3 regions of the Methylophilus sp. Q8 genome follow, and region 2 is predicted to be linked to each of the others. Evidence: predicted binding sites of a transcription regulator. Region 2 holds the regulator's gene; each other region holds the start of a gene.
What was found. The regulator sigma-54, encoded in region 2, starts transcription at its own class of promoters, with help from an activator protein. The targets are predictions, from matches to a motif close to TGGCACNNTTCCTGCT.

Region 1 (2,276 bases), 370 kb from region 2:
CGCGAAAGGGGCGTTTTTTCCAGTTCGTTGCTGGAAACTGTCCGGTCAGTGACAAAATCGCGGCGCTTTCAAGTGCCTCCTGCGTGGTCATTTCTGGCAGGATGCCGACAAACCGTTGCGCCAGCATGCTCTTACCCGTGCCTGGTGGGCCGCTCATTAGCAGGCTGTGCTGGCCGGCCGCAGCAATCTCCAGTGCGCGTTTGGCGCGTAGCTGGCCTTTGACCTCCTGGTAATCTGGCAGCAAGGTGTTTGTCGTCGGCGTGACCAAGGGGTGTTGTGGCAACGATTGTTTGTCAGACAAATGCGCGCATACATCAAGCAGGCTGTCTGCCGCAAAAATGGTGCAGCCTTCGACCAGGCTCGCCTCATATGCACTTTCTTGGGGCAAGATAGCCGCTCTGGTGCCCGCTTTGTCTTGTAGCAGTTGATATGTCATCGCCAGCGCGCCACGAATTGGTCGTAATGCGCCTGTGAGCGCCAGTTCACCGGCAATCACATAATTTGCCAGCTGTTGTTTGGGCAGTTGGCCTGAGGCGGCCAGAATGCCGAGCGCAATCGGCAGATCGTAGCGTCCGCCTTCTTTTGGCAGGTCGGCCGGTGCCAGATTGACGGTAATGCGACGGGCTGGGAACTCAAATTGTGCCGTCTGTATCGCCGCCCGTACTCTGTCCTTGCTCTCTTTTACTTCGGTTTCAGGGAGGCCGACGATGGTGAAACTTGGCAAGCCATTGGCCAAATGCACTTCTACCACCACCTCTGGCGCGTCCATGCCGCTCAGTGCACGACTGTATAACACCGCCAGACTCATTTCGCACTCCTGAATATTGGAATGCTAACAATTGTAAATTAATTTTTACTTCTTGGCTGGTTGAGCCTGTTCCAACTGGCTGATTTTTTCTTCCAGTGTTTTCAATTGTTGCTGGGTACGTGCCAATAATGCTGACTGAATATCGAATTCTTCGCGTGAAACAAGTTCCATTTTGGTGAGCGCGCCCTGAAATAGTGCATGCAAATTGGTTTCTAGCTCTGAAATGGGGCTTGAATCAACTAGTTGTTTGATTTTAAAAGATAATTCTTTAATTTTTTCATTGGTAAATAGCATGGTAAGCACTCCTTTGCACAATATTTTAGCATGTATAGCAGGGTTGGAAATATAATTACCCCAATACAATAAGTTCATAATTAATAAAAAACAATTTGTTATTATGTTTTTTTAATAATTAACTTTATATTTTAATGTTAATTATTTGATTTTATTAGTTTATATAGGTTGGCACGTGCCTTGCTTTGTGGTCAATGTTGTTTCATTCTCGTTTACAACAATTCGATCAAAGATTTTCACAGAGAGAGGACTCATAAATGCGTCAATCTATTTTGCTCACAGCAGTTTTGGGTGCATTATCTTTTGCACAAGCTTCATACGCAGCTGAAGAGGCTAAAGAAGAAGCTAAATCTGACTGGTCTGCGACCGGTAACGTTTCTTTTGTATCAGATTACTACTCACGTGGTATTTCACAAACATGGCACAAACCAACCGCACAAGGCGGTATGGATATCACCCATTCTAGCGGCTTCTATGCTGGTGTTTGGGGTTCAGGCGTGTCACCTAACACTTATCCTGATTCGACCACTGAAATTGATGTTTATGCTGGTTACAACGGTAGCGTACCTGCTGTTGAAGGTTTGGGCTGGAGTGCTGGTCTGTATGGCTACCTGTATCCAGGTGGTTCATGGAAAAAATACCGTGCATCAAATGCGGCTAACCCAAATGATGTATTGACACCTAAAGGTGGTAGTTGGGACACTTATGAAGCTAACGTTGGTTTATCCTACGGTTGGTTAAGCGGTAAGTTGTCTTACACATTGACTGACTGGTGGGGCGCGGATAAGTCTACAGGTTGGGATGGCAGCACTAAGGGCTCTACCTATTTTGAATTGAACGCGGCTTATCCATTGCCATGGTGGGATTTGACATTGATTGCTCACGTTGGTCGTTTGAATGTGGCGGGTAAACTGGACAAATCTTTTAGCCCAGATGGCGGCGTAAACTTGCCAAGTACTTCCATTTCTGGTGCTACTAACCCAGACTACACAGACTGGAAAATTGGTCTGAGTAAAGCATTCAAAATTGGTGCTACCGAAGGCTGGAACGCCGGCGTATACTGGGTTGAGTCAGACAACTCCCGCTACTGGGGTGAAAATGGCTATGGTGGTACAAGCTTTAACGGTAAAGGTACCAGCACCAAAGCGCAAAGTAAAAATCTGAATGATGGTCG
Region 2 (2,276 bases):
GACAATCCGCGTAATATCAAGGTCGGTTTTGCGCAGGAGATCGTCGCCCGTTTCCACGGCCAGGCGGCGGCTGAAAAGGCCCTGCAAGACTTCCAGACCCGTGCCAAAGGCGGGATTCCTGATGATGTGCCTGAGGTGGCAGTGGCGATTGACGGTGATAGCATCAGTATCAGCCAGTTGCTCAAGCAGGCGGGTCTGGTGGAAAGCACCAGTGAAGCCATGCGCGCCGTGCAACAAGGCGGCGTGAAGCTGGATAGCGTAAAAGTTGATGATAAAAACCTGTCACTGGCAAAAGGGGTGACCGTGGTGGCACAAGTCGGCAAGCGCAAGTTTGCCAAAATCACCATCCAGTAAACATGTGTTACTGATTAAAAAAGGCCGCATTTGCGGCCTTTTTGGTTTACAGCGATTTGCGTAAGTTGGCCGGTGGAATATTCAGCGATTCGCGGTATTTGGCAATGGTGCGGCGCGCAACCACAATGCCTTGCTGCGCCAGCGTATCGGTGATTTGATTGTCGGACAATGGTTTTTTCTGGTTCTCTTCAGCGACCATTTGTTTGATCAGGGCGCGAATGGCGGTTGCAGAGCATGAGCCGCCCGCATCGGTGGCAACTGAGCTGCCAAAAAAGTATTTAAGTTCAAATACACCGCGTGGCGTGAGCATATACTTATGCGTTGTCACGCGAGAAACCGTGCTTTCATGCAAGTCGAGCTCTTCGGCAATTTCGCGCAATACCAGGGGCCGCATGGCAATTTCACCATGTTCAAAGAAATTGCGCTGTCTGTCCACAATCGCTTGCGACACACGCAAGATGGTAGAAAAGCGTTGCTGGATATTTTTAATCATCCATTTGGCTTCCTGCATCTGGCTCTGCAGATATTGGCCGGAGCTTTCACGGTTGCGCTTGAGGATATCTGCATACAACTGATTGATACGCAATTTGGGGATCACGCCATCATTGAGCGATGCCATCCAGATGCCTTTGATTTTTTTGACCACGACATCGTGCTGGATAAAGTGGTCATGGCTAAAGGTCGCAAACTCGTTGCCTGGCTTGGGATTTTGCTGGCGAATCAGGTGTTGCGCGCCTTTGAGCGCGGCTTCGTCGCAAGTGAGTACCTTGCGCAATTTGACAAAGTCTTTGTTGGCGAGCAATGCCAGGTGATCTTTGGCAATCGCCATCGCAATACGCAAATAAGGTGTCTCAGGCGGCAGTACTTGCAGTTGTAGCAAGATGCATTCACGCAGGTCACGTGCGCCGACGCCGATCGGATCCAGGTTCTGGATCAATTTCAGTGCGGTTTCCAGCTCCAGTAACTCAATTTCCAGCTCTGGCGGCAACAGGTCGACAATCTCTTGTAAATCCTGCTCTAAATAACCATCATCGTTAATGCTGTCGAGCAAAAATTTCACCAGATCCATGTCACGCTTGGATAGATGTGCCAACTGCATCTGGTTGATCAGGTGCTCGCGCAGACTGATATTGTTGGCGTCCTGGCGAGAGAAGTCACTATCTTCATCATCGAGGTTGTTGCGGCCCGCTTCGTCCCAGTTGCTGGCACTGCCAAACTCTTCGTAGTCATCTTCAAACTCGGGCGGCGTGAATTCTTCATTCAGATTCGGTTGTTCGCCTTCAGTGCCGCTCGTTTCGTCACGTGGTTCATCACGCAGACTCTCTGCAGGAGGAGTGAGGTCGTTTTGGGTAGCGACATCAAATGAACTTGCATCCACCTGCTCTGTGTCTGTCGAGCTGGTGGCCAATGGCGAGTTATCTTCAAATTCTCCTTCTTCGCCGTCAGCCATTTCCAGCAGCGGATTTTCCTGCAGGATGGTTTCCAGCTCCTGGCTTAACTCCAGCGTGGACAACTGCAACAGGCGGATGGACTGCTGAAGTTGCGGGGTGAGCGCCAGGTTTTGTGAGATGCGTAATTGCAGGTTTTGCTTCATATCAGGTTACAGCCTAAAATTCTTGCCCAGATAGACTTCACGTACGCCTTCGTTCTGAATGATTTCGTCTGGCGTGCCTGCGGCAAACACAGCGCCTTCATTAACGATATACGCCCGGTCACAAATATCCAGGGTTTCACGCACGTTGTGGTCTGTAATCAAAATGCCAATATTCTGGCTGCTCAGGTAGCGGATAATTTTCTGGATCTCAATCACCGCAATCGGGTCAATCCCGGCAAATGGCTCATCCAGCAGGATGAATTTCGGGTCTGTGGCCAGGCAGCGCGCAATCTCTACGCGGCGGCGCTCGCCGCCCGACAGGCTGACG
Region 3 (2,276 bases), 130 kb from region 2:
CAATCGGGTCTGGGAAGCGAGCTTCAACACGACGTGCTTTGTCTGAATGTACGAATGGGATACGGATCGCAGCAGAACGGTTTTTAGCAGAGTAAGCCAGTTTTACCGGTGCTTCGTAATGTGGCACCAGGCGCTTGTATGAGTTAGTGCCTGGGTTAGTGATCGCGTTCAATGCGCGCGCGTGTTTGATGATGCCGCCGATGTAGTACAGGGCGAAATCGCTCAAACCAGCATAGCCGTTACCTGCAAACAGGTTTTTGCCATCTTTCCATACGGATTGATGCACGTGCATACCAGAACCGTTATCGCCAAACATTGGTTTAGGCATAAAGGTTGCAGTTTTACCGTAAGCGTGCGCGGTGTTGGTCACTACGTATTTCAGGATTTGCGTCCAGTCAGCACGTTGTGTCAGTGTTGCAAATTTAGTACCGATTTCACATTGACCAGCAGTCGCCACTTCATGGTGGTGCACTTCAACTGGCACGCCCAGCTCTTCCAGTGTCAATACCATGGCAGAACGGATGTCGTGCAGTGAGTCGACTGGTGGTACTGGGAAGTAGCCACCTTTAACGCCTGGACGGTGGCCTGTGTTGCCGCCTTCGAATTTTTCACCTGATGACCAGGCTGCTTCTTCGGAGTTGATCTTAACGAAGCTACCACCCATGGTGGCATCCCATTGTACGCTGTCAAAAATGAAGAACTCTGGCTCAGGACCGAAGTAGGCTGTGTCGCCCAGGCCGCTGGATTTCAGGTAGGCTTCAGCGCGTTTCGCCAAGCTACGTGGGTCGCGGTCGTAACCTTTACCATCTGTAGGGTCAACAACATCACAGGTTAAAACCAATGTTGGCTCGTCAAAAAACGGGTCAATGTATGCGGTGCTTGCATCAGGCATCAGTTGCATGTCAGAGGCTTGAATGCCTTTCCATCCAGCGATGGAAGAGCCGTCAAATGCATGGCCTTCAGTAAATTTATCTTCGTCGAAGTGAGAAACTGGCACAGTCACGTGCTGCTCTTTACCTCTGGTGTCGGTAAAACGGAAATCGACAAATTTGATGTCGTTTTCTGCAACCAATTTCATTACGTTTGCAACGGACATTACATTCTCCTCAATGATCAAGGTCTAAATTTTTAAGTTGCACACGCAAAAAGCGGGGCATGTTGCGGATGTCCCGGAACGTGAGCAAGTGTCAAACAATGGATAGTTGGGATTCAGCCGGATGACCGAATCCCAGGAAATCTCAATGTGTAATATTAGCAGGAAGCATGCCACGCCAAAATAACCATTTTGCATGGTTAAGGGGTATCTTACATAAAATTATAAAAACATCATGCACTATTTGTGTGCAATGCAACAAATTGAGCACCAAAATTGTGCATTGTGATTTTGACTTGCTTTCGCGGGTATACTCGCCGTTTTAGTCCTTGTGTGAATGAATGAAGGTGTGATTTGGAAAGCGTAGAAAATATCTTAACTCAGGCCCATGTCCGCGCCTCACAAACCGGCTTGTCATATGCAGGTGCGGTGACACCACAAGAGGCCTATGCATTGATTAGCCAGAATAGCGAAGCGGTGTTGGTCGATGTACGCTCACGTGCGGAGTTGGAATTGGTCGGGCGCGTGCCGGTAGCAACCCATGTCGAGTGGGCGTTTTATCCTGGCATGGTGGCAAATGCCGAGTTTGCTGCACAATTGCAAGCGCAAGTGGATAAATCTCGCACCGTGATTTTTATGTGCCGTACGGGCGGACGCAGCCATAATGCGGCTCTGCTGGCACAGCAATTGGGCTATAGCAATGCTTACAATATGATTGAAGGCTTTGAAGGCGAGGCCAATGCGCTGAAGCAAAGAACCTTGATTAACGGCTGGAAGCATGCTGGCCTGCCGTGGACTAATTAACGCTGTATCAATCACTTTAGACAAATGAAGCTTTGCCGCGTATGACCGTTGAAAAGTATGCAGTGATTGGTCATCCAATCGAACATAGCAAATCGCCATTGATCCACCAGGCCTTTGCACAGCAATTCAATAAATCCATCGTTTACGAGAAGGTGCTGGCGCCTTTGGATGGCTTTGCTGCAACGATTGCGCGCTTGCAAGCCGACGGTTATGTGGGCGCCAATGTGACGGTGCCATTTAAGTTTGAGGCTTTTGATGCCTGCCAGGATTTATCTGCGCGGGCGCAGGCGGCAGGTGCGGTGAATACTTTAAGCTTCAAAGCTTCGCAGTTGCTTGGTGACAATACGGACGGCTGCGGCCTGGTCAACGACATCCTCAA

Region 1: the regulator sigma-54 is predicted to act here: its motif matches at 1,272-1,287, upstream of GQ52_RS04205 (TorF family putative porin).
Region 3: the regulator sigma-54 is predicted to act here: its motif matches at 1,254-1,269, upstream of glnA (type I glutamate--ammonia ligase).

What each region holds. Positions count from the first base shown of each region.
Region 1 covers NZ_JUHE01000001.1:845,511-847,786, reverse strand. The annotation lists gene GQ52_RS04215 (YifB family Mg chelatase-like AAA ATPase) at 1-808, opposite strand, end outside; gene GQ52_RS04210 (accessory factor UbiK family protein) at 854-1,102, opposite strand; gene GQ52_RS04205 (TorF family putative porin) at 1,360-2,276, shown strand, end outside.
Region 2 covers NZ_JUHE01000001.1:1,212,247-1,214,522, forward strand. The annotation lists gene tyrS (tyrosine--tRNA ligase) at 1-354, shown strand, start outside; gene GQ52_RS05860 (RNA polymerase factor sigma-54) at 401-1,948, opposite strand; gene lptB (LPS export ABC transporter ATP-binding protein) at 1,955-2,276, opposite strand, start outside.
Region 3 covers NZ_JUHE01000001.1:1,081,733-1,084,008, forward strand. The annotation lists gene glnA (type I glutamate--ammonia ligase) at 1-1,096, opposite strand, end outside; gene GQ52_RS05260 (rhodanese-like domain-containing protein) at 1,448-1,897, shown strand; gene aroE (shikimate dehydrogenase) at 1,939-2,276, shown strand, end outside.